Regions from separate parts of the Paenibacillus sp. FSL E2-0201 genome, predicted to be linked through region 1. Evidence: riboswitches for the same ligand, from Rfam matches in the RefSeq annotation. Region 1 holds a riboswitch; the other holds the start of a gene.
What was found. Region 1 has a riboswitch for cyclic di-AMP ahead of NSU15_RS25470 (TrkH family potassium uptake protein). Riboswitches for the same ligand answer to the same signal wherever they lie in the genome.

Region 1 (12,476 bases):
GAACTGGGAGACAGCGTGAAGATTGCAAAATTGAATGTGGATGAGAATCCGGAAACGGCTTCCCGTTTTGGCGTTATGAGTATCCCAACCCTGATCTTCTTCAAAGACGGTCAACCGGTAGATAAAGTTGTGGGATTGAACTCCAAAGAATCCCTGAAAAATATCGTAGCTAAACATCAATAATTGTTAAATGCTACTGTTCGGGCCTCGGCCCTGCCGCTCAGCGCCTTCGGTTCATTCCGGAGGCGTTTTGTGCGCTAAAAGCCAACTAATCATGGAATTATAAGAGTATAAGTTTCTCTCTATACTTTATCCTTATAATTCTCGCATAAACACTTGCCGTCCTTAAAAGGACGCCGAAGGCGTTTTAGCTTGGTCCAATTTAGCTGGAGGGGATCAATTTGGACAATATCCGCAACAAACTGGCTCTATTACCCGATCTGCCCGGGTGCTATCTGATGAAGAATGAAGAAGGCACCATTATTTATGTGGGCAAGGCGAAGGTACTAAAGAATCGGGTTCGCTCTTATTTTACAGGCAGTCATAATGGTAAAACTCAGCGACTTGTCGCTAATATTGCTGACTTCGAATATATTGTTACGTCCAGCAACATGGAAGCGCTCATTCTCGAGTGCAATCTGATTAAGAAGCATATGCCGCGTTATAACGTTCTTCTGAAGGACGATAAGACATTTCCTTATATCAAAATAACGAATGAAGCTCACCCTCGGCTTGAAGTTACACGCCGGGTGATTAAAGATAAAGCAAAATATTTTGGTCCTTATCCTAATGGTTATGCAGCACAGCAAACGAAAAAGCTTCTCGACCGTATGTATCCGCTCCGTAAATGCGGCGTAATGCCGAAGGAGGTCTGTCTCTACTACCACATGGGCCAATGCTTGGCGCCTTGTGAGAAGGAAGTGCAGAAATCTGAGTATGAGCAGATTACGCAAGATATCGCTGCTTTTCTAAGCGGAGGGCATGATGCGGTTAAGAAGGATTTACAGCAGAAAATGCAGGAGGCTGCTGAGGAATTATATTTTGAGCGGGCGAAGGAACTGCGGGATCAAATTATCCATATTGATGCATTGATGGAGAAACAGAAGATCAACACTACGGATACTAAGGATCGCGATGTATTTGGGTATGCCGTAGATAAGGGATGGATGTGTGTACAAATTCTGTACATGAGACAAGGGAAGATGATCCAGCGCCATTCCTCCGTCTTTCCGTTCTATGGGGAAGCCTACAGTGACTTTATGTCTTATGTGACGCAGTATTACAGTGATAATCCTGCCCTGCCGCAGGAGATTCTTCTACCGGATGTGCTTGACGAGGAAGCAGTGGTTGATAAAGAAGCTAAACCGGCAATTGTCATTGCTGCTCCAGCTGAAGAAGAGCTACAAAAGGGGGAAGATACCCCCGAATCACCTGAAGAAGCTGAGGCACGTGAAATCGCCGCTGCGGAAGCATCAGCAGCAGGTGTTGTTGATGCCGCAGGTGGCGCCTCTATTCTACAGGAGTGGCTCGGTATCAAAGTGCTGGTGCCACAACGTGGACTCAAGAAGCAGATGGTCGGTATGGCCTGCCAAAATGCTACAGTCGCAATCGACGAGAAGTTCCGGCTTATTGAACGAGATGAAGTACGTACCTCTGGTGCCGCAATGAGCTTAGGCGAGAGCTTGGGGCTCGAACGCTTAAGCCGGATCGAGGCGTTCGATAACTCGAATATTCAGGGGACCAATCCAGTCTCTGCGATGGTTGTCTTCATTGATGGCAAGCCCGCGCGAAAAGAGTATCGTAAATATAAAGTTCGTACAGTAGTGGGTGCGGATGATTATGGAACGATGCGCGAGGTCATCCGGCGGCGGTATGAACGGGTGCTGAAAGAGAACCTTCCGATGCCAGATCTTATCGTAGTCGATGGTGGTAAAGGGCAGATTTCTTCAGCTATTGATATTCTGGAGAACGAGCTGGGGTTATTCATTCCGGTCTGCGGTCTCGTTAAGGATGACAAGCATAAGACGGCTCAGCTTCTGGTTGGAGATCCGCCAGAACCCGTCTCTTTAGCTCGGGATAGTCAGGAATTTTACCTGCTACAACGGATTCAGGATGAGGTGCATAGGTTCGCTATCACCTTCCACCGTGAGCAGCGCGGGAAGTCCATGGTTACCTCTAAGCTGGACTCCATACCAGGTATAGGTGAGAAGCGGCGCAAGGCGCTGCTTAAGCATTTCGGATCGCTAAAGAAAATTAAAGAAGCCTCCATAGAGGATTTTAAATCACTTTCTATTGGCGAAAAGCTGGCTAGTCAAATTCTTGAGGCGCTCAAGGATGAAGAGCCGGCGACATAGGGCCTGATTGCGTAAATATAAAAAAGGTGTCATAGCAGGTTTCTGCTGTGACACCTTTTTTTATTATCGGTTATCCACCCGTTACTTCTTTAAATGATAGATGTCGGTTCAACCGGCTTCGGATCAGGTTTTTGTGGTGGATTAAACCGGTAGACAATGTAGGCGACTATGAACGGCATGATAATCGCGAAGATACCTGCTCCGACATTCACGCTTTCCTTCATAAAGATCAGCGTAGCGCCCATCAGAATGCTGTCAAACACGACATGACTGAACATGACGGCAATAAAGCCGTAACGAAGGAAAATATAGCTGAAGAGCAGCCCGATCACGGTAAGCTCAATAGGACGGGAGCTGATAGGGTAGATCGGATAAAGTGTATGACCAAACGCCCATATCAGCGTAGTGATCAGGCAAGCGATGAACGTGCTCCGGAACACCTTTTTCAACATAGGGATTCCGAAAAAACGATAAATAGCTTCCTCGGATAACCCGGCGAGCCATGCAACGATAGGCAGCAGCCAAGCATATCTCATGTTGTAAGGAGATTGAGTAGCGTCAGTAGTGGACCAGTTCTGCAAAGTCAATGATAATACGATGAACATAAGGGTCTGTACCCCTAGTAGCACGAATGCCCAGATGTATCCAGCCCGGATACTATCCAGCACGTATTTACCATAGCCAGGCTCTTTAGCACGAGGCCATGGGTTCATCCACTCTTCTTTTTTCCAAAGGCCGTCCCCTCCAACTAAAGAGAAATAGAGCAGGGAGGACATTAGCAGGCTATATAAGGCATAAATGATGAACATAATGACGGAAGTGATCTGAGCCTCGAGTCCTTCGCCCGAAGATTCAGGAAGCATATTATAGGTGCTGATCATCATGATTACAAAATAAGCCGAGCTTAGGAAAATTCCGCGCTTAAAGGAGGTATGTTCTTTTCTAAGTATGCTGTAGATGAGTGCCAAAATTCCTAAAGCTAAGGTAGGCAGACCGTAACCGAATAGAGTAAGCTTTTCCGCGAGAGAGGTCTGGTCCTTCACGTAGGAGGTATGCCAAGCTGGAGCAGTAAATCCGGCTTTAAAGCTGGATACCTGTTCGTCAGCGAAATCGAAATAATAGTGAAGCAAGGATTCGCCGATCTGAACGGAACGGTCAGTATACACGAGCCCATAGTTTCCTGCATTCGATTCAATTTGCAGCTTGGCGGGATTCACATCCCATTCCTGAAGCCAGGGGCGGGCAAGATTTTCTTTTTGTGCCAAAGACAAGTCAGCACCCTTGTCCTCTTCTTTTGCGCCAGTGGTTACATTGCTTGGCAATTCTGCAGATGATCCTTCTGCTCCTTGTGTGAAGGCGACAACTGCGCCAGTATACATATTGAGGTCAACGGAGATCAGTGGCTCTTGTTCCGCTGAAGGACTAAGTGTTACACGAAAGATGTCAAAAGGATATCGTTGATCCAATTTCTTTTTTGTATAGTCCTCCAAAAGCTTCTCGCGGGACATATAACCGTAAAAGGAAGAATCCGTTTCATAAAGTACATTCCACTGATCGTTTGGTGCTTTGGTATAGTTTAACTTTTGTTCCGCAAATGATATCGCTTTGTCGCGGGCTTCCGCCTTACTGATGACGGTAGTATCTTCCCCGGCAGGGCTATTTAGCACCGAGGGGGCAATCTGAAACATAATAAATAGAATAAGACCGATAATGCCCGAGATGATGAGCCTCTTGGAGAGGGCACGTTGCTGTAAGGGCTGGCCAACGGGATTCATGTAACGCCTCCTTGTAAACTGACAATGTTATGTTCCATTATAGTATTAGTGCCATGTTAGTTACAAAAATCATCGTATATTTTTTTTATGGGTAATAGAGATATTATAGAATAGGAAACTGAATATATACCATGAATTTAAAGTGATCATTTCTTCATTTTTCATGAAAAACGATGCAATTGCAGGGAAAACACGGAAAAGTGATGAGAAAAGGCACTCCTTCTGGTACATCCTCTCCAAACCGCATTTTTCATATGAATCACCATTAATTGTGTCTTTGTGATTTATCGAAATAACAGATATAATTTGTATGCAATTGTATATAGCCGAATTTCAGGTGAAAACGGGGGAACCATAAGAAGTAATGAAAAGATGAGTATACGCCGTAAAAGGTGACTTTATTCATCAGGGGTGAATTTCGTTCTAGGAACGAATAGGGCAGCCTGCACAGTCCGAATCCGTCAGCTAACCTCGTAGGCTAATTTACTGCAGGAACCAAGGGTAGCATTGGTTTTCCAGTGCTTTTTTTGTTGGAATTCTTTAAATTAAGATAAGAGGGTGAGCATAGTGGCTTCACAGTTTCGCAGAGTTTCTGAATCAAAGTTTCTGAAGCTCTCTCCGCCTCAGATTATGGTGCTCGGTTTTGCATCGATTATTCTGATAGGCGCCTTGCTGCTTATGCTTCCCATTTCGAGTACTAGTAAGAATGCAGTGAGTTTTATTGATGCGTTGTTTACTGCTACATCGGCAACCTGTGTGACAGGACTCGTGGTACTGGACACCGGGACGACATTCACCATTTTTGGGAAAACCGTGATTATGGTGCTTATCCAGGTTGGCGGCTTAGGTTTTATGACAATGGCCACCTTATTTGCCATGATGATGAAACGCAAAATCTCTTTGCGGGACAGGTTAATCCTGCAGGAAGCCATGAACCAAGGTTCTATGGAGGGGATTGTTCGACTGATCCGAAGAGTACTTATTTATTCATTAGTCATTGAGGGTTGTGCAGCGGTGCTGCTGTCCATACGTTGGGCGTTTGATATGCCGCTGGGAAAGGCCATTTATTTTGGAATATTTCATGCAGTGTCCATGTTTAATAATGCTGGATTTGATATTTTTGGGGATTTTCGGAGTTTAACCGACTATGTATATGACCCGCTAGTGAATATTGTGGTGATGTTTCTGATTGTCTCCGGCGGTATTGGTTTTATTGTCATGTCTGATCTGGTGGAGTTTCGTGTAAAACGTAAATTGTCTTTGCATAGCAAAGTTGTACTCTCTACCACGGCTGGGCTTATTGTTATTGGTGCTTTGGTTATTTTTATATTTGAATTTACGAATCAGCGCACACTGGGTGATCTGAATCTCGGCGGCAAAATATTATCCGCATTCTTTCAGTCTGTATCGCCCCGAACCGCTGGTGCCAACACGGTGGATATTGCCGGACTGCGGCAAGCCTCACAGTTCTTTATGGTTATCCTTATGTTTATTGGAGCATCACCGGGTTCAACAGGCGGTGGGGTCAAGACTACGACCTTTACGATTATGATTGGTGCAGTAATCGCGATGCTTCGCGGGCGTGAAGATGTTGTGCTGTTCCGTTATCGATTGGCGCAGGAGCGTATCTATAAAGCGTTGACGTTAACTTTACTGGCTTTACTATTGGTCCTCTCTGTGTCGATGTTACTGTCCACAACAGAGGATAGTAATTTCTTAGCAATACTATTTGAGACGACCTCAGCCTTTGCAACGGTTGGACTAAGTATGGGGCTGACACCTGAACTGTCTGTTATCGGCAAGATTCTGATTTGTCTGACGATGTTTGCGGGTCGGCTGGGTCCATTAACGTTAGTGTATGCGCTTGGACCAAAGCAGGGAAAACCATTGTATAAGCACCCAGAAGGTAAAATAATTATTGGATAGGAGTTAATCCGAAATGAAAGCACAGCAATTTGTAGTAATCGGCTTAGGCCGCTTCGGTTCAAGTCTCGCGCTTGAGCTGATGGAAATGGGCTACGAGGTGCTCGGCATCGATCACCAAGAGGAGCGCGTGGAGGATATGAGCGATCATCTGACGCATGCGGTAGTGGCTGATGCTACAGATGAAGGAATTATGCGCTCGCTCGGCGTACGGAACTTTGACTGTGGGATTGTAGCGATCGGCGACAATATGGAGCGAAGTATTCTGGCGGCTATTTTGTTAAAAGAGATTGGAGTGAAGCAAGTTGTAGCCAAGGCGATCTCGATTCTTCATGGTCGTGCGTTGTCCAGGCTAGGCGTGGACCGGGTTATTTTTCCGGAGCGGGATATGGGCATTCGTGTAGCACATCAGCTGGTGACACCCAATTTGCTTGATTATATTGAACTGTCAAAAGATTATAAAATCGTGGAGCTAACCGTACCGTCCTGCATGAACGGAAAAAGCTTGTCCGATTTAAATACAAGAGCAAAATATGGCTGCAGTATTGTTGCCCTGAACAGGGAAAGTGGAATTATCGTTGCTCCAACGGCACATGATCATTTGAGCGAAGGCGATGTAATGGTACTCATTGGTTCTAATGAAAGTATTGATCGATTTGAGAATGAGGTTGTAAACCAAGATTAAATAGTTAAGCCCTTCGTCCTTTCATTGGACGGAGGGCTTTTTAAATTTAAGTTGCACGAGAGAGGCAGGGATTACTTCTCTCGTTCTGTCAGAAACATTTCTTCTGTAACCTGCACCAGGCTGCGGGCCGCTGTGCTCAGGGTTCCATCGTCACGGTAGATCAGACAGGTAGTCCGCTGGGTCTGCTCCAGCTCTTTAATATGCAGAGAGACCAGCCCACCACCGTTTAACAGTTGCGGACGCAGATAAGACTTAGGCAGTAATGCGGCTACATTGACCGTCGGCAGCAGCCGCACGATGGCTTCGAAGGAGTCAATTTCCATACGTACGTCTGGATCAATCCCGCAGCGCTGGAACAGATCGTCCGTTAGACGGCGATACCAGGTGCCTTTGGAGAAAAGGATCATTGGCAGTCGGGACAGATCATCCATGGTCAGTTTGGAAGACTGATTTAGAGGATGATGCTCAGAAACAACCAGCCTAAGCTGATCCTCAAACAGAGAAATACAGCGCAGTCCAGGCTCTTGAATAGAGGAAGCAATCAGACCTATATCTGATTTCCCTTCACTGACAGAGGAGACAATCTCATGCGTTCGGCCTGTGATTAGCTTCAGCTCCGCAGTTGGGTACTTCTCCATATATGCGTTAACCAGTGGAGGCAGAGTGGTCTGCAGTGAAGTGAGTGACGCCCCTAAGGTGACCAGCTTTGGCTCGCCTTCTTTGTATTTAGACAAAGCCTCCAGAAATTTAGAACGCTGCTGACGCTGTTCAAGTGCGTAGGAATAAGTGAGACGCCCAACCTCGGTTAACTCCAGCCGTTTGCCATAACGATTAAACAGCGCGACACCTAGACGTTCTTCCAGCTTGGAGATTTTACGAGATAGGGCAGGTTGGGACAGATTGAGCTGGCGCGAGGCGCGATTCAAGCTGGAATGCTCCACAACCGCTGCAAAAACATCTAAATCGTCAAACATATTTATGTTCCTCTCGTAGTGCAATCTATAAACAGTAGTGACGAAATTCATAGCCTTGAAGACAATACTTCTTGCTCCATAAGGGAATAAAAGATTTGTCGGAAAATGTTGCTTCTCTAAATGAGAATTATTATCATATAAAATCTATTCTTATGCGTTTATTGTATAACGATTAATAATTAGATTGCAATTCCCTTATAAGGGAAAAAGGAGTAACATGAAAAGTGACACAAGATATTCACATTTTGTGAAAAAGAAAACAAAGTCCGGGAAACTAGGGGATAGCGGTAAATATAGGCATTTTGTCATTACATAGTCTACGTTATCCTGTGTCAAATGTAGTTCCGGCGGTGAATACACATTAATGAAAACGCTGTTTTAATCGGAAAGGGGTTACTTTGTATGAAAGGATTTTATTCCAGAAAGATTCATTCCTTGCTAGGCGTTATCCCGCTTGGAGCCTTCTTCATTGAGCACATGATGACGAATTTTGCGGCTGTAGAGGGTGGCGCTTCCGGTTTCACTGACAGTGTGATCTGGCTGAACAGCCTGCCGCTTGTCTTCTTCCTGGAATTGTTCGGCATATGGCTTCCTCTGCTATACCATGGCGTATATGGACTGTATATTGCCTATCAATCCAAGCCGAACTTAAACCGTTTCAACATTGAAAGAAACTGGCGTTATACGCTGCAACGTATTACAGGAATTATCACCTTTATCTTCATAGTCTGGCATTTGTTCCAAACTCGGGTTCAGGTGGCAGTGGGTAGTGTTGAGCACGAAGAATTGGGCGGTCTGATGCATGATATCGTGACTCAACCACTGATGTTGACACTGTATATTATCGGTATCGTTGCAGCATGCTTTCACTTCTCGAACGGCCTATGGTCTTTCCTGATAAGCTGGGGAATCACGGTAGGACCTCGTTCACAGCGGGTATCCTCTTACCTTTGTCTCGGTATTTTTGTTCTTGTAACGTTCATGTTCCTCATTTCGTTAGTCACTTTCCGTGATACCGAATTTCAAACCGCAGCTTCCATAGCTCAGTCCATAAAGACTTTCATCTAAGTAATTACCTCTCAGGACTAGATTCCAGAATCCTTTCTGATATTTTCGATAAAGGGAGTGAACTATCATGGCAACAGCAAATATCATTATCGTGGGCGGCGGTCTGGCCGGCCTGATGGCTACCATCAAGGCAGCGGAGTCCGGTGCGCATGTTCAATTATTCTCATTAGTGCCTGTAAAAAGATCACACTCCGTTTGTGCACAGGGCGGCATCAACGGCGCTGTAAATACGAAAGGAGAGGGCGACTCTCCTTGGGAGCATTTCGATGATACCGTTTATGGCGGTGACTTCCTGGCGAATCAGCCACCGGTCAAGGCGATGTGTGAAGCGGCACCAGGTATCATCCACCTCATGGACCGGATGGGCGTAATGTTCAACCGTACACCTGAGGGACTACTCGACTTCCGTCGTTTCGGAGGAACGAAGCGTCACCGCACTGCATTTGCTGGCGCAACGACAGGCCAACAGCTGCTGTACGCGCTGGATGAGCAGGTGCGTCGCTGGGAATCTGAAGGTCTCGTAACCAAACGGGAGAACTGGGAGTTCCTTTCAGCTATCATCGACGACGAAGGCGTATGCCGCGGCATCAGTGCTCAGAATCTAAAGACGATGGAGATTGAGACTTTTCCTGCGGATGCTGTTATTTTGGCTAGCGGTGGGCCTGGTATTATTTTTGGTAAAACGACAAACTCCGTAATTAATACGGGGACAGCTGCAAGTGCGGTATATCAACAGGGCGTACACTATGCCAACGGAGAATTTATACAGATTCACCCAACAGCTATTCCAGGAGATGACAAGCTCCGCCTAATGTCGGAATCGGCACGTGGCGAGGGTGGTCGTATCTGGACTTATAAAGACGGAAAACCGTGGTATTTCCTCGAAGAAAAATATCCGTCCTACGGTAACCTGGTGCCGCGTGATATTGCTACACGTGAGATTTTTAATGTGTGTGTGGATCAAGGGCTGGGCATTAACGGTGAGAACATGGTGTATTTGGACCTCTCTCACAAGGACCCAAAAGAGCTGGATGTGAAGCTTGGCGGGATTATAGAAATTTATGAAAAATTCATGGGGGATGACCCTCGTAAAATACCGATGAAAATCTTCCCGGCTGTGCATTATTCTATGGGCGGTATGTGGGTTGATTACAACCAAATGACGAATATTCCTGGTCTGTTTGCTGCAGGCGAATGTGAATATCAATATCATGGAGCGAATCGTCTAGGCGCTAACTCTCTGGTATCTGCCATTTACGGTGGTATGGTCGCAGGACCAAAGGCTGTTGAATACATTAAAGGTCTGAAGAAATCATCACAGGATATCTCTTCAACGGTATACGATAACTTCCACAAAAAGCAGACAGACAAATATGAGTCTCTGCTAGGGATGTCAGGTACAGAGAATGCTTATGTGATTCACAAGGAGCTGGGCGAATGGATGACCGCCAATATGACGGTTGTGCGGCACAATCCGAAGCTGGAAGCGACCATTGGCAAAATTAAAGAGCTTAAAGAGCGCTACGGCAATATCAATATGAATGATACGTCACGCTGGAATAACCAAGGTGTGGCATTCACCCGCCAGCTGTGGAACATGCTGGAGCTCTCCGAAGCGATGACATTGGGCGCTCTAATGCGCAATGAAAGCCGCGGTGCTCATTACAAGCCGGAATTCCCGGATCGTAATGATGAGGAGTTCTTGAAGACCACGAAAGCAACCTGGACTGCAGACGGTCCACAAATCTCCTACGATGAAGTCGATGTCTCACTGATCCCTCCACGGGTACGTGATTACTCGAAGGATTAATTTTTTAAGCAGCGAAACAGCTTGCGAGGCAAGCTTAATGAAATAAAATTAGGCAATTTGAGGAGGGAACCATTATGGCGGAAACTGCTACAGCTCCCAAAAACGTAAAGTTTATCATCACCCGCCAGGACGATCCACAAAGCTCATCTTATGTTGAGGAATTTGAGCTCCCTTATCGTCCGGGTATGAATGTAATCAGTGCTTTGATGGAAATTCAGCGTAACCCTGTGAATGCCAAAGGTGACAGCACCGTTCCGGTATGCTGGGATTCCAACTGTCTAGAAGAAGTATGCGGAGCTTGCTCGATGGTGATCAACGGCAAACCTCGCCAAGCCTGCGCAGCGCTTATAGACAATCTGGAACAACCTGTACGCATTGAGCCAATGAAGACATTTCCGGTGGTGCGTGACTTAGTGATTGACCGTACTCGGATGTTCAACGCACTTAAACGAGTAAAGGCCTGGATTCCAATCGATGGTACGTATGACCTTGGGCCGGGACCACGTATGCCGGAGAAGAAACGGCAGTGGGCTTATGAATTATCTAAGTGTATGACTTGCGGCGTATGCTTGGAAGCTTGTCCGAATGTCAACGAGAAGACGGATTTTATCGGACCCGCAGCCATCTCACAAGTACGCCTATTCAATGCTCATCCTACGGGTGAAATGAATGCTGATGAAAGATTGGACGCTCTGATGGAAGATGGCGGTATTGATGGTTGTGGTAACTCACAGAACTGTGTACGCGCTTGTCCGAAGGGTATCCCTCTTACTACCTCCATTGCAGAAATTAACAAGCAGACGACAAAACATATGTTCAAACGCTGGTTAGGTGTGTAATAAGTAGTACCGCCAGATCTTTAATATTGAGCTATCCTCAAAGGTGGATTTTAATTCGCTGGGGATAGCTTTTTTGTTTATAATTGGTAGGGAATAGGAAATTGGTATTTCTCAGAATAAGGAATAGTGTATGCTATAATGTCCATTGTTAACGTACGTTAGTGTGGAACAACAGGGAGGAATAATCGTGATTTGTCGGGAGCATGATGGAGCAATTGTAATGGTTAAACAGCATGATCACGGGAAGTTAGCTGGAGAGCTTGCCATTTGGTTCAAGGAAGAGCATGTGCCGGAAGAAGGGCGCCGAGATGAGGTGCTCTGGGCGGTAGCCGAACATGACCGGGGCTGGATTGACTTGGATGAGACACCCTTCTGGAACGATGCGGAGCATGCGCCTTACAGCTTTATTGATTTTCCTGTAGTGCCGAAGCTAACCTTTTATAAGCGAGGACTTGACGAGATTGAGGCGCGAACACCGTATGGAGCGCTTTTGTGCAGCTTGCATTTTGAACGACTCATTAAGATTTCAGGATTGGATTATCCAGAACTGACTTTATATCAAGAGCATGAGGAAGAACGTAGATCCCGTATTCACCGAGAGCTAGAAGTATCCAAGCCAATTGGTGAAGATGAACTCTATTATGATGCCCGTCTTTTAGAGTTCTGTGATGATTTATCCCTATATTTGGCCTTAAATGAGCCGGGGAGCCCGAAATCAGAGGAGCATCCATGGTGGCGTGAAGGGTTCTCCGGAAGTGAAGATTTCAGTTTTACATCAGGTCGTACGATAACCGTGGAGTGGAAAGATAAGTCAACGTTAGTGCTGGATCCTTTTCCATTTAAGAAGACGGTAGAAGTAGCATTTACGATGAAACGAGTCCCAAAAACAGAAATTGCTAAGAGAGGCATTGCACCCGCATATAGTGATACACCGGAAGAAGAATGTAGAATTGTACTGACGGCTCGAAACGAAAGCTGAACGGAAGGAGAAACTCCGCATGAAGATTCAATCGTCTGGGGCTTCTCCCAATAAGGGACATACTAATTC
Region 2 (12,476 bases), 1.2 Mb from region 1:
CCCCTGCTTATTGAAGCCACACTAGCCGTCGAGGACCGTAAGTTTTACGAGCATTCCGGATTCGATATGAAGGGGATGGCGCGGGCCGTACTCGTCAATCTGGAAGAGGGAAATCGAACACAAGGGGCTAGTACGCTAACTCAACAGCTCGCGAGAAATCTCTATCTATCCCACGAAAAGACATGGACGCGCAAGGCCAAAGAAGCCTTGTATACGATGCAGCTTGAGATGAAATACAGCAAAGATGAAATCTTGAACATGTATTTAAATAACATCTACTATGGTCATGGTGCCTATGGCATTGAAGCAGCCTCTCAGATGTATTTTGGCAAATCTGCAGCAGATTTAGACTTAGCAGAGAGTACCATGCTAGCTGGGATTCCAAAAGGACCGACCTACTATTCGCCATACAATCATTTAGACAACGCTAAAAAACGCCAAAAAATTATTTTGACCGTCATGACTAATTTAGGAGAAATTACGCAAGAAGAAGCGGGGCAGGCGGGGCAGGAAGACTTGAACCTAAAACCACAAGGCCAGAAGGATACCACTGTGGCTGCACCTTATTTCAGAGATTATATCCGCAATCTCGCCACAGAATCTCTTCACATCAGCAGTGATGAGCTGGAGCAAGGGGGACTAAATGTTTACACTACCCTAGACCCTGACATGCAGCATGCCGCAGAACAAGCAGTCGACAAAGAGATGGATCAAAAGAGTGATCTGGAGACGGCTCTTGTTTCCATTGATCCTCGAACTGGCTACATTAAAGCAATGGTCGGCGGAAAAAATTATCGTACCAACCAATACAATCATGCTCTAGCCACAACTCGTCAGCCTGGCTCGTCCTTTAAGCCGATCATGTATTTAGCAGCACTCTCTTCCAAAGAGATGACGGGTCTTTCCGTTTTCAAAAGCCAGCCAACGATGTTCCATTATGATAACAATCGCAAAACCTACCAGCCTCGGAACTTCGGGGATAAATATCTGGGGGAAATCAACATGCGACAAGCTATTGCAGCATCCGACAATATTTATGCTGTGAATACAATCATGAAGATCGGTGCGGATAAAGTGAGCGAGATGGCAGCCAAGATGGGCATTGACAGTCCGCTTCAAAGTGTTCCTTCACTGGCACTCGGCACCTCACCAATCAGTCCGCTAGAAATGGCTGCAGCTTTTGCTGTTATAGGAAACAGTGGTCAGAAAATGCTCACCACAGCCATACTAAAAATAACGGATTCAAAGGGTGTGGTCCTGTATGAAGCTCCACAGCCAAAGGGTGAAGCCGTTGTAGAACCTTCTGCCGCCTATGTGTTAACCCGTTTAATGGAAGGAGTATTCGAGACTGGAGGAACTGGGAACCGTGTAGCTTCTATAATCAAACGTCCGGTAGCCGGCAAGACTGGAACTACGGATACAGACGGCTGGATGGTAGGCTTCACCCCCGAGCTATCCACTGCTGTTTGGGTTGGATATGACAAGGGGCGCGACATTACAACTACCGACGGTCGACGGGCAGCTCCAATTTTCGCGGAGTTCACTGAAAAAGCTCTGGAAAATATCCCGCCTAAGATTTTCCCCATTCCAGATGGCGTGGTTAGTGTATACATCAATCCGCAGTCCGGCAAGCTAGCGACAGCAGCCTGTCCCGAAAAAGAACTAGAGACTTTCATTAGTGGAACTGAGCCCACCGAATACTGTGATCAGCACGGCAAAGGTCCCGCTGTCGATGATGCACAAAGCAAAGTAGATCCGGCTGAAGAAAATCGTTCCCTGTGGAACAATATTAAGCGCTGGTGGTTGAATTAGCCCTCTTCATTTATTGAAGAGGTTTTTCTTTTTTATAACTTATTTATTGCAGAATTGATAGGATGGGCAAATTCAGTTTTCACTTCTCCCACAAAGGATGTAACCGCTTCATTTTATGTAATCACCCCATTCTCTTAACTCACAATTACTGCTATAATAGTTAGTAGCAACCAAAATATAAAGATGTAAATGAGGGACATGGGATGAAGGATACAGGCATGATCCGGAGTTTAGACAGTCTTGGGAGAATTGTGGTTCCCGCAGAAATCCGTATGACTCGTAATATCGACATTGGTGATCCTATCGAATTTTTTATATTAAACGATAACACCATCATACTCAGGAAGTACACCTCGACAGAATGTACGTTTTGCAGAAGCCACGACCATGTCACCTACTATAAAGAGCAATTTATTTGCAGTAGCTGTCTAAAAGAAATTGCCGATCCTGAACGCATGTCTCAAGCGCCGGAGACGCGCCAAGATTTTGCTAGCGAAGTGTCAGAGCACAGCAGCACGATCCGGAAGACGAAAACAGAGGATATGTGCCAACGCCTGGAGCGGGCCATAGATGATCATCCATATGCCAATCAGAAAGAGCTTGCTGAAATCCTGGGGATCAGTCAAGCCAGAGTAAGTCAACTCAAACGCAAACTTAGTACGGGAAGCAAATCGTAAACTAAATTCATGTATAGCAAAAAAGGCTTCGACTCTCCTATTTCAGAGTGTCGAAGCCTTTTTACTGTATCCTTTAATCTTGACCGGGTGATTGTTCCTACTCGGTCAGAGCAGCCTTGAGTTCATCGGAGGATGCGGTCCACCATGCCTCATTATGAGAGATCAAGAGGGATTTTAGCGCAGCCTTTTCAACTGCACCAAGCCCTCCCACATCGATTTTGCGTTTTAGAGCCCCATCCAGCTTATTGACATGCTCGGCGAGGATTTTCCAGCCACGACGCGCTTCCGTATCAATCCACATTTCACAAGCTGTTATTCCACCATAGAATTGACTATCCTGGGTACGGTCCACTGCTACCCATACCACCCAAACCTGTCTTCCATTAGGTACATCTTCACGGTTCATGGAGAATTTAATACCCTTTTCAACCTTACTCTTGGCATGCATGGCACCGATATCAATGACTGCTTCACCGCCATCAATAATGACAGGCGATACGTTATTGAGCTCAATAGAGCCTGCTCCAAAGCCTTTATGTTTACTTTTGGCATTCACAATATTTAAGGCAATCTGTTTCTTGCCCTCCGGTTGTATGTTGTCCACGAGTGCACACCCTTCCTCTTACGAATAATTTAATTTTAGCTAATAATGCGGCGATTGCAAACATATACATCCCGTAGATGCTTGTCACGGGAGGAATCACAGTATGAAGTCACTATCATTAAGGTACATTATCATCTTTGCGACCCTGGCCGCCCTCGTGCTACTAGGAGGAATATGGGTCTATTCGGGGGATAACTCCACAACTTCTGTTACTAGCTTTGTTTCAAAAGAGGCCAAGTCCTCCAGTGGCACAGCTCCTGCTGCTGCACCACAGCAAAATCTTCCTGATAGCGCCCCCGTTCCGGCAGAGGAAGCATTAAGTCATCGGGTTGTCGAGTACCACATCGATGTTCAGCTTGTTCCAGATACAGAAACCTTAATCGCTTCTGAGACGGTAACCTGGACACACCCCGGTGTAAAACCTGTAAGTGATCTATATTTTCATATGTACCCAAATGCTTTTGCCTCACCAGATACTACCTTTATGAAGGAATCCGGAGGAACACTCAGGGGTGACACCATGCCAGAGAACGGCTTCGGAAGTATGACTCTAACCGATCTGCGCACGACAGAAGGAACATCGCTAATGCAACGAGTACAATTTGTACAACCTGACGATGGTAACGTCAACGATAAGACACTCCTAAAGGTGCATCTCCCACAACCGGTTAATGGAGGAGAAAGTGTCACGCTTAAACTAAAGTACGAGGTCCAGCTTCCCAAAATATTTGCCCGTATGGGTACATCAGGGAATTTCGTGATGGCTGGGCAATGGTTCCCAAAGCTTAGTGTATACGAGCCTATGGGCACACGCGGGGTTAAGGAAGAAGGCTGGGATTTACATCAATATCACGGCACCTCTGAATTTTACAGCGATTTTGGCATCTTTAATGTAACGATTGCAGTTCCTTCTAACTATACGGTAGCTGCGACCGGATTTCCTGTAAAGAATGCCAAACTGAAACAAGATCAAAAAATATATCAGTTCTACGCTGATGATGTCCATGACTTCGCTTGGGCGGCTTCCCCTGATTTCACAGTAGCTGAAGAAGCCTTCTCTACACCAGAAGTACCTGGTGTACGGATCAAGGTCTATCTCGATCCATTGCACAAAGACTTAAAGGAACGATACCTTCAGGCCGCTAAGGCTGCCCTGACCTACTTCAGTAAATGGTATGGTCCTTATCCCTACTCCACTCTGTCTATTATCGTTCCACCTAAGGAGGGCAATGGTGCAGGAGGAATGGAGTATCCTACGCTCATTACAGCCTTTGGAGCCACGGACTCTTCACCTGATACTTCACTTGAGAGAACCGTCGTTCATGAAATTGGCCATCAATACTTCTACGGTATGGTCGCCAGCAATGAATTCGAAGAGGCTTGGTTAGACGAAAGCTTCACTTCTTACGCTGAAGACAAACTCATGGAGCAGGAATATGGTGTCAAAGCTAATCTCCCTCTGCAATCTAGCCTGGTGACCAAATCAGAGCCGCTGAACTTAGAGACATGGAAATATGACGGGGCAGAATCGTATAGCCGAAATGTATATATTCGCGGAAAGCTAGTACTTAAGGATATTGAACGCCAAGTAGGCGCTAAAGCAATGAACAGTATCATGTCTACTTACGCACGTAAATTCCGTTTCCAGCATCCCACTACATCTGATTTTCAAAAAGTCGTTGAGAAGGTAACCAAAAAATCGTGGCAGCCTTATTTCGAGGATTATGTTTATGGTGGCGGTGCTCCTGATTTCTCAGTAGATACGATTACGATTAAAAAGAATGGCAGCAGCGAGGCTCAGAGCTACGAATCCATAGTGAAAATTACAAACAAAGGGAGTCATTACGTTGACGTTCCCATTAAATTCACATTCGCTGACGGTTCTGCGGCAGAGCGGGTCTGGAACGGTGAAGGAGCAGAGACTACGTTTCAGCTGTTAAGCGATAAACTTCTCCTCTCTGCTGAGATTGATCCTGAGCATACCGTTCTTTTAGAAAACAAACATCTTAATAACTTCAGACTGGCGGAAATAGAGCCTAAAACGCTCTCCCGCTGGACATTAAGTGTAACTAAACTAGTTGAAACCGTGCTCGGAACTCTTGTCTGGTGAGGTGAATGATTGTGAGAACATCGATAACCCGCGGCTGGCAAAGCATGAAGGAGCAATTTTATATTCTGATTCTGCTCTTCATCTATCGACTGCTCTGGGGCTACTTTATGTACGGCTTCATCCGGTCTGCTATCGTTCCAATTCTAATACGCTATCCAGATAAAGACGCTGGAGGCAGCGGAATGGGCAGACTACTCTATTACGTCGAAGGGCAGTTCAGCTTGAACACAGATCCTGCGATACGTACTTGGTTATGGATGTTCCTAGGGCTTGTTATCTTGCGACTGCTACTCTCCCCCTTCATAAGGGCAGGATTACTGCATGAACTCCATCAGGAGCGAAAAGGAGAGCGTGGCCTGTTCTTTTTTCCCGGCATGAAGCTTTATGGATTGCCAGTGTTTATCTTTAGTTTAATCGAATGGGTACTGGCTCTACTTCCGTTATACTGGCTTGCTCCAAAAATGTACGGGCTATTCTTGTCCTCCTTTCTAGACTACTCTTTGTTGCTTCATCTAGTTCCATACGTATTGGCATGGCTTATATACATCTTTATCGTGCGCCTGTTCCTTCTATATATGCAGTTTGGTTATACCAGCGGCACGGGGATGTTCTCCTCCCTATTCATTTGTTTGAAGTCGCTGATTCCAGCAATAGGCATTTCAATCATACTTGGCGCAGCAGGCCTAGTCCTTTTGCTAGTGTGCGGACTAACGGGTATCTTCTGTCCTGGCCTACCAGCACTTCTTATTCGTCAACTTTCATCACTGCCCTCAACACTCTTCAAAATGTGGGGGATTTCAGCTCAATATCATCTATGGCGCAGTAAAGCATTTCCACAATAATTTAAAGGCTTACAGCACATAATATAAGAGTCCCGGTTCCTGAATCAGGAGCTGGGACTCTTTCGCGTTATAGACAAATTATGAGGATTTGCAAAATCGTAAAGACTTTGTTACAATAAGTCCTGTTCCATTGGTAACAAGTTTGTAATCATTTGAAACGATTTCTACATAACTTCATGTATTTGTCGTAGTCTTGTCGATAAGTCACTATCTGGTGCATAAAACGCCGAATTCCTTGCACCGGGAAGTGGGGGAACCATATTTTGGGTGAATTGATCTCGCTTTGCAGTGATCATAGGGGAACCTTCTACCGAACCCTTAAGCTAACCTCACAGGCATTGGAAGGGGTACAATTTTTTTGAAGAATTTAAGAAAAGCATGCGTCGCTGCGGCGCTAGGACTTGTAATGGCGTTCTCTATTGGTGGAGGAAGTGCCTTTGCAGACTCTAAGATGGACAGTGTTATTTCAAAGACTATTGGAGTTGCCTATAAAACCGGAGGCACTAGTACTGCCGGGTTTGACTGTTCTGGATTTACTACGTATGTATTCAAGAAGGTGGGTCTTTCTTTGCCCCGTACTTCAAAAGCTCAATATAGTGTCGGAACTCCTGTAGCCAAAAGCAAATTGCGTTCAGGTGACCTAGTTTTCTTTAACACATTGGGCAACGGCGTATCCCATGTCGGCATTTATGTTGGAAACGGAAAATTCGCACAATCATCATCTTCATATGGCGTGACCATCACTTCACTTAGCCAGTCCTACTGGGCCAATCGCTACGTTGGTGCTAAAAGAGTAATGAGTACTTCCTCATATCAAGCTGTAGCCTACGATTAATACTTCCCCACAACTATAACCTCACAATTACATTATATAGACCTGGGTTTGATTATTGACTTAATCGAATCCAGGTTTTCTTTTGCCTTATTCTATTCTTTACACCACTAGAACGGACTTTAAACACTTTTATTTGATAAAAATTTCAATAAATATAAAAATTAGTTTAATATTATCGCTTACATATGCATTTTGTCTTTAAAAAAACGAATTTTTCTGCATGATTATGTTAAAAACGATTGCCAAGCGGCACTCTGTTTGTTACAATAACTGCAGTAAGATTTTAGTAACATTTTTGTAATCATTAAGTTGTTATTTACAAAGGTTTTGTCATGTATTGATTACAAGCTATTCCTAATCAACAGTATCAGCCGAGTTTCCTAACTATTAGGAAAACGGGGGAACCAACTTTGGGTGAATTGACCTCCATTTTTAGAGGGGTCATAGGGGACCTTCAACCGAACCCTTAAGCTAACCTCGTAGGCATCCGGAAGGGGTATAAACTTTTGAAGAAGAAGCTAGCAGCAGCAGTACTTAGCTTTTCCATTATTTTCACCATCGGAGCAGGAAGCGCTTTCGCGGATTCCAAAATGGATAAAGTGATCGACAAGACCATCGGAACTAAGTACGTATCCGGCGGCATCTCCACAAATGGATTTGATTGCTCCGGATTTACAATGTATGTATTTGATAAAATCGGTATCAATCTACCACACCAATCAGGTTCCCAGTATCAAATGGGTACTGCTATCTCCCAAGATGATTTAAGATCTGGAGATCTTGTATTCTTTAATACAAGTGGTAAGGGTGTCTCCCATGTCGGTATTTATGTCGGTGAAGGCAAGTTTGCACACGCATCTTCCTCACGCGGTGTAACGATTAGCTCCCTGAGTGATAGTTACTACGTGAAACGCTACATCGGTGCTAAACGGATTATGAGCACAGATGCTTATCATTCTGTTGCTTCTGAGACAGAAGATAATGATGATGTTCAATAAGTAAATCGTACATAGGCTCTTTTCCAAGATGTTGCTTCTTGGGGAAGAGCTTGTTTTTTTGTCTTATTTAATATTTACCCCTCTCAAAATTTGTAAAACATTAATCCTCATAAAGTTTCTGAGTCGACCATCCCTCTTTTTGTATATAATACATATAGTATTGTGTGAAACTTATACTTTCTTATATTTTAAAGTCCCCCCCGTGAAAGGAGGTCTTTGACCTTATGATAAATCCCTCCGTTACTTTTCATGTAGCACCTATGGAGACCAGTCACGCGGAAGAGATTTGCAACTGGGATTACACTCCCCCTTATAATATTTACGGCTGGATGCCTTGGGAGCAAATGCAGGCTCTTGAAATCGAGTTCGGCGACCCCCAGTTACGGAATGAGCAATATGTCTCCATATTAAATGGGCAAGGAGCTTTATGCGGATTCGCGCAGTTGTTTCCGATGGAAGGTGTTGTTCGCTTGGGGATTGGCATGCACCCCGATCTATGCGGTCAAGGCCTAGGGAAATTATTCATGGATGCAATCGTGCAAGCAGCCTTGATTCGTTATCCTGAGCGTGAGATAGATCTAGAGGTATTGACCTGGAACCAGCGGGCGATCCGAACTTATCAAAAGTGTGGATTTACGATTACCGATACGTATGAGCGCTTAACCCCCACAGGAAACAAACCATTTTATTGCATGGTCTATGACAAATAATATTAAATTCCATATTTTTCAATGATTTGATGGAATTATCGTTCATTTATTTGTCACAAACCCTATGATAACGCTTCACCTTGAGCTATAATGTAGGAAGCAGCTTACATAGAAGGGACGAACTGGGATGCAGAAATGGATCATGAGCGGTTTGTTTTTTGCCGCCTGTGCCTTTGCGGTAGTACTTATGTTTACACTTCCAGGTAAAGAAGAGGTAGCTGAACAGAATAAGCCAACGATGCCGGTAGTTCAATTGGATGCGGCAAAGGCGGAAGCAACCGTGAAAGCCAGCTGTATCACCTGTCATGGCGATCAGCTTCAAGGTGGAGTTGGACCCAGTCTTCAAAATGAAGGCGGTCAGCATGATGCTGAAGAAATCTACAGTATCGTCACTAAAGGACGCGGCCAAATGCCTTCCTTTAAAGAAAAGCTAGCCCCTGAGGAGATTGCAAACGTCGCCCTCTGGCTCTCAGAGAAAAAGTAACTACCCAAGCAACTAAAAACGCCCGTGCCAGAAGATAGTTCACTATCTGCGCACGGGCGTTTATTTATGAGTTTGGGTGAAACTAACGATTTTTCTCAAAGGCTTCATTAAATTCATGTGCCTCTCGAATATCAAGAGCTGTAATACCATCTTGCTCATTTGATTTCAGTCGTAGAGTCACTGTCTTATAATCAATCGTAATATGTGGATGGTGATCAAAGGCTTCTGAAATGGTGGCAACTTCATCAACGAAAGCAATACCCTTCATATACTGGCTGAACATATATTTTCGCACCATGGTATTCTCTTCCAGCTTCCAACCTTCCAGCTTGCTGATCTGTTCACGCAGTTCTTCTTCCGTAAATAACAATTCGTTTCCTCCCTTACTAAAAATTGCAGTAAAATCCGTAGATCCTTTACTTGTCTTATTCGTTAAACAAAACATCCCTTAGCTTCTGAGGTCCAAGGGATGTGCCAGGATAAAGGCAATATTTTCGATTAAATGTATTCAAGAATCCCAGCGATTATAACTCGGCTATACCAATTTTAACACGGGCTACTAACTACGGGCAAATTACGCCCCGCCGCCCCCTCTTCTTAAATCAAAACAACAGAGGCTAAATCCTCTTCTCCGACTAAAATATTAATGCGGTGCGTGTCCTTATCATAAATGATAACGCCGCTCCCCACCTCAATCATAGGTTCATTACCCAGCGCGAAGAAGAGATCCTCAGCCAGCGCCTCCCATACCTCCATCTTGGATTCCTGCGGCAATTCTTGCCACTCTTCCGGATCCATTTCAAAAAATAAGTACCCATCGGAAATTCTGCCGACAGCCTCGGTCAAATCCGTCAGGATTTCACCGTAATCTCTACCATGCTTTACACCCACATGTATCACTCCGTTTTCTCCACAGATGAATAATTACTTACCTTATCCATTATAGCCGAAAAAATGACTTCACAAAAAACGGAATGATGTCGATAAATAAGAATATACGTTATTCGGTTTCGCACAGAGTGCCTTGCCGCTGTTTCAAGGATGATATACGCGGCTTTGTCGGAACACATCTTATAATCTCATGGACGAGGTGCATAATGGAAATTTCAACAATACTCGGTTTAATTTTTGGTCTAGTTGCAGTAATTTGGGGTATGATCCTCAAGCACGCTCCTCTTCACGCTTTAGCCACACCCGCTGCTTACGTTATTATCTTAGTGGGGACGGCGGCCTCCATCTTTATGGCCTTTCCAATCTCGGAGGTCAAAAAGATTCCAAGTCTGTTTAAAATAATTTTTGTCAAAAAGAAATTAATCAGTAAATCCGAATTAATTACTATGTTCATGGAATGGGCTTCTATTACACGGCGTGAAGGTCTACTGGCACTTGAGTCTAAAGTCGATGAAATAGAAGATAACTTCCTCAGAAACGGCATGCGGATGATTATTGATGGGAATGATCAGGACTTTGTCCGCGATGTTCTCATGGAGGACATCCACGCCACAGAGGATAGACATAAAGCAGGCGCGCTCATTTTCACACAAGCAGGTATGTATGCTCCTACACTTGGCGTGCTCGGGGCTGTTATCGGACTTATCGCCGCTCTGGCTGATATGAGTGATATGAACAAATTGGCTGCAGCAATCGGGGCTGCCTTCATCGCAACACTACTCGGTATCTTTACAGGTTACGTATTATGGCATCCTATTGCCAATAAGCTAAAACGACTTTCCAAACGTGAAATTGAAGTTCGAATGATGATGGTCGAAGGTCTATTGTCCATACAATCCGGTGTATCCACTATTGCCATCAATCAGAAGCTTGCTGTCTTCCTAACACCTTCGGAACGAGCTAAGTTAAATGATGAGAAGGAGAGTGGATCGGGTGAGCAAAAAGACTAGACACGAAGAGCATGAAGAACACGCCGATGAATCGTGGCTACTGCCTTATTCTGATCTTATGACCCTTCTGGTAGCCTTGTTCATCGTAATGTATTCTATGAGTGCAACGGATGCCAAAAAATTCGAAGAGATGAGTCAAGCCTTCAGCTCCGCTCTTAATGGCGGTACAGGTGTTCTTGAAGAGCGGGCGGCAATGCCATCTAAGAGTCAAGAGGATTTAGGAAAAAATGATCAAATGGATAAATCAGTAGCCAAGAAAAATGAACAAACAGAAATGGCTAAGCTGCGGCAAAAGGAACAAGAAGATTTAGAGAAGCTTAAAAAGCAGTTTGATCAATATATCAGCAAGAACGGTCTTACCGATCTTCTCAGTACTAAGCTCAATCAGTCTCAGCTTATGATTACGATAAGTGATAACGCGCTGTTCGCTTCCGGACAGGCTGTAGTTAAGGATGATTCTCGGCAATTAGCAAAGTCCATCTCAACCATGCTACAGCAATTCCCGGATTATGATGTAGTTGTGCAAGGACACACCGATAATATCCCTATCTCTAATAGCGACTATTCTTCCAACTGGGACCTGAGCGCGGATCGTGCTCTTCAGTTCATGAAGATCTTGCTAACGAATACGAACTTGAATCCACGCAAGTTTAGTGCAATTGGATACGGGGAGTACCACCCTATTTCTGAAAATACTACAGCTGTTGGACGAAGTAAGAACCGCCGGGTTGAAGTGTCCATTATTCGTAAATATCAAGAAACCAAAGAGTTCTCAGGTATTGCTCCTTCCGATGAATAATGGTTGTCCTAGTTCAAAGCATAAAGAGCTGTCCCAAGGTCTTAGACCGATGGAACAGCTCTTTTTTTGATAAATTGTATTCATAATTAGATCACTATTTCTTCTAGACTATAGAAGTTTGTAGTTCAGTGTAGCTCCAAGTTCTTGCTTTTCTTCAGCAGACAATTCACGCCATTCTCCAGTTTGTAATGCCCCTAGACGAATATTCATAATCCGAATGCGTTGCAGCTTTCTAACCTCGTAGCCAAAAGCGCTGCACATACGGCGAATCTGACGATTCTTGCCCTCCGTCAAAATAATACGGAATACACGCTCTGTAATACGAGTGACCTCACAAGGTAGCGTCTTCTCACCTAATATCTTTACGCCGCTGGACATGCCGGTAATAAATGATGGCGTAATCGGTCTGTCTACAGTAACCACATACTCTTTTTCATGCCGACCTTCGGAGCGTAAAATCTTGTTAACGATGTCCCCATCGTTAGTAAGCAGAATCAATCCTTCTGAATCCTTATCGAGACGCCCAATCGGGAAGATTCGCTCATGATGACCTACAAAATCAACAATATTCCCCTTAATATGCTGCTCTGTAGTTGAAGTAATACCCACTGGCTTGTTTAACGCAATGTAAACCGTCTGGCTTGATGTTTCAAGCGCAACACCATCTATTCGCACATCATCACCCGGAACGGCCTGACTGCCAA

Region 2: another riboswitch for cyclic di-AMP. It lies ahead of NSU15_RS00540 (C40 family peptidase); the one in region 1 lies ahead of NSU15_RS25470 (TrkH family potassium uptake protein).

Annotation. Positions count from the first base shown of each region.
Region 1 is NZ_CP150154.1:5,658,031-5,670,506, reverse strand. Features, by position in the region: gene trxA (thioredoxin) at 1-183, shown strand, start outside; gene uvrC (excinuclease ABC subunit UvrC) at 402-2,354, shown strand; gene NSU15_RS25475 (CPBP family intramembrane glutamic endopeptidase) at 2,444-4,129, opposite strand; cyclic di-AMP (ydaO/yuaA leader) riboswitch at 4,444-4,623, shown strand; gene NSU15_RS25470 (TrkH family potassium uptake protein) at 4,760-6,055, shown strand; gene NSU15_RS25465 (TrkA family potassium uptake protein) at 6,069-6,737, shown strand; gene NSU15_RS25460 (LysR family transcriptional regulator) at 6,809-7,711, opposite strand; gene NSU15_RS25455 (succinate dehydrogenase cytochrome b558 subunit) at 8,114-8,779, shown strand; gene sdhA (succinate dehydrogenase flavoprotein subunit) at 8,847-10,589, shown strand; gene sdhB (succinate dehydrogenase iron-sulfur subunit) at 10,664-11,428, shown strand; gene NSU15_RS25440 (DUF3891 family protein) at 11,616-12,407, shown strand; gene NSU15_RS25435 (metallophosphoesterase) at 12,427-12,476, shown strand, end outside.
Region 2 is NZ_CP150154.1:109,164-121,639, reverse strand. Features, by position in the region: gene NSU15_RS00570 (PBP1A family penicillin-binding protein) at 1-1,812, shown strand, start outside; gene NSU15_RS00565 (AbrB/MazE/SpoVT family DNA-binding domain-containing protein) at 2,016-2,489, shown strand; gene NSU15_RS00560 (YwhD family protein) at 2,587-3,093, opposite strand; gene NSU15_RS00555 (M1 family metallopeptidase) at 3,197-5,203, shown strand; gene NSU15_RS00550 (hypothetical protein) at 5,248-6,045, shown strand; cyclic di-AMP (ydaO/yuaA leader) riboswitch at 6,260-6,398, shown strand; gene NSU15_RS00545 (C40 family peptidase) at 6,452-6,880, shown strand; cyclic di-AMP (ydaO/yuaA leader) riboswitch at 7,240-7,381, shown strand; gene NSU15_RS00540 (C40 family peptidase) at 7,387-7,878, shown strand; gene NSU15_RS00535 (GNAT family N-acetyltransferase) at 8,103-8,588, shown strand; gene NSU15_RS00530 (cytochrome c) at 8,716-9,072, shown strand; gene NSU15_RS00525 (4a-hydroxytetrahydrobiopterin dehydratase) at 9,155-9,442, opposite strand; gene NSU15_RS00520 (hypothetical protein) at 9,670-9,963, opposite strand; gene motA (flagellar motor stator protein MotA) at 10,170-10,973, shown strand; gene motB (flagellar motor protein MotB) at 10,957-11,772, shown strand; gene rluF (23S rRNA pseudouridine(2604) synthase RluF) at 11,881-12,476, opposite strand, start outside.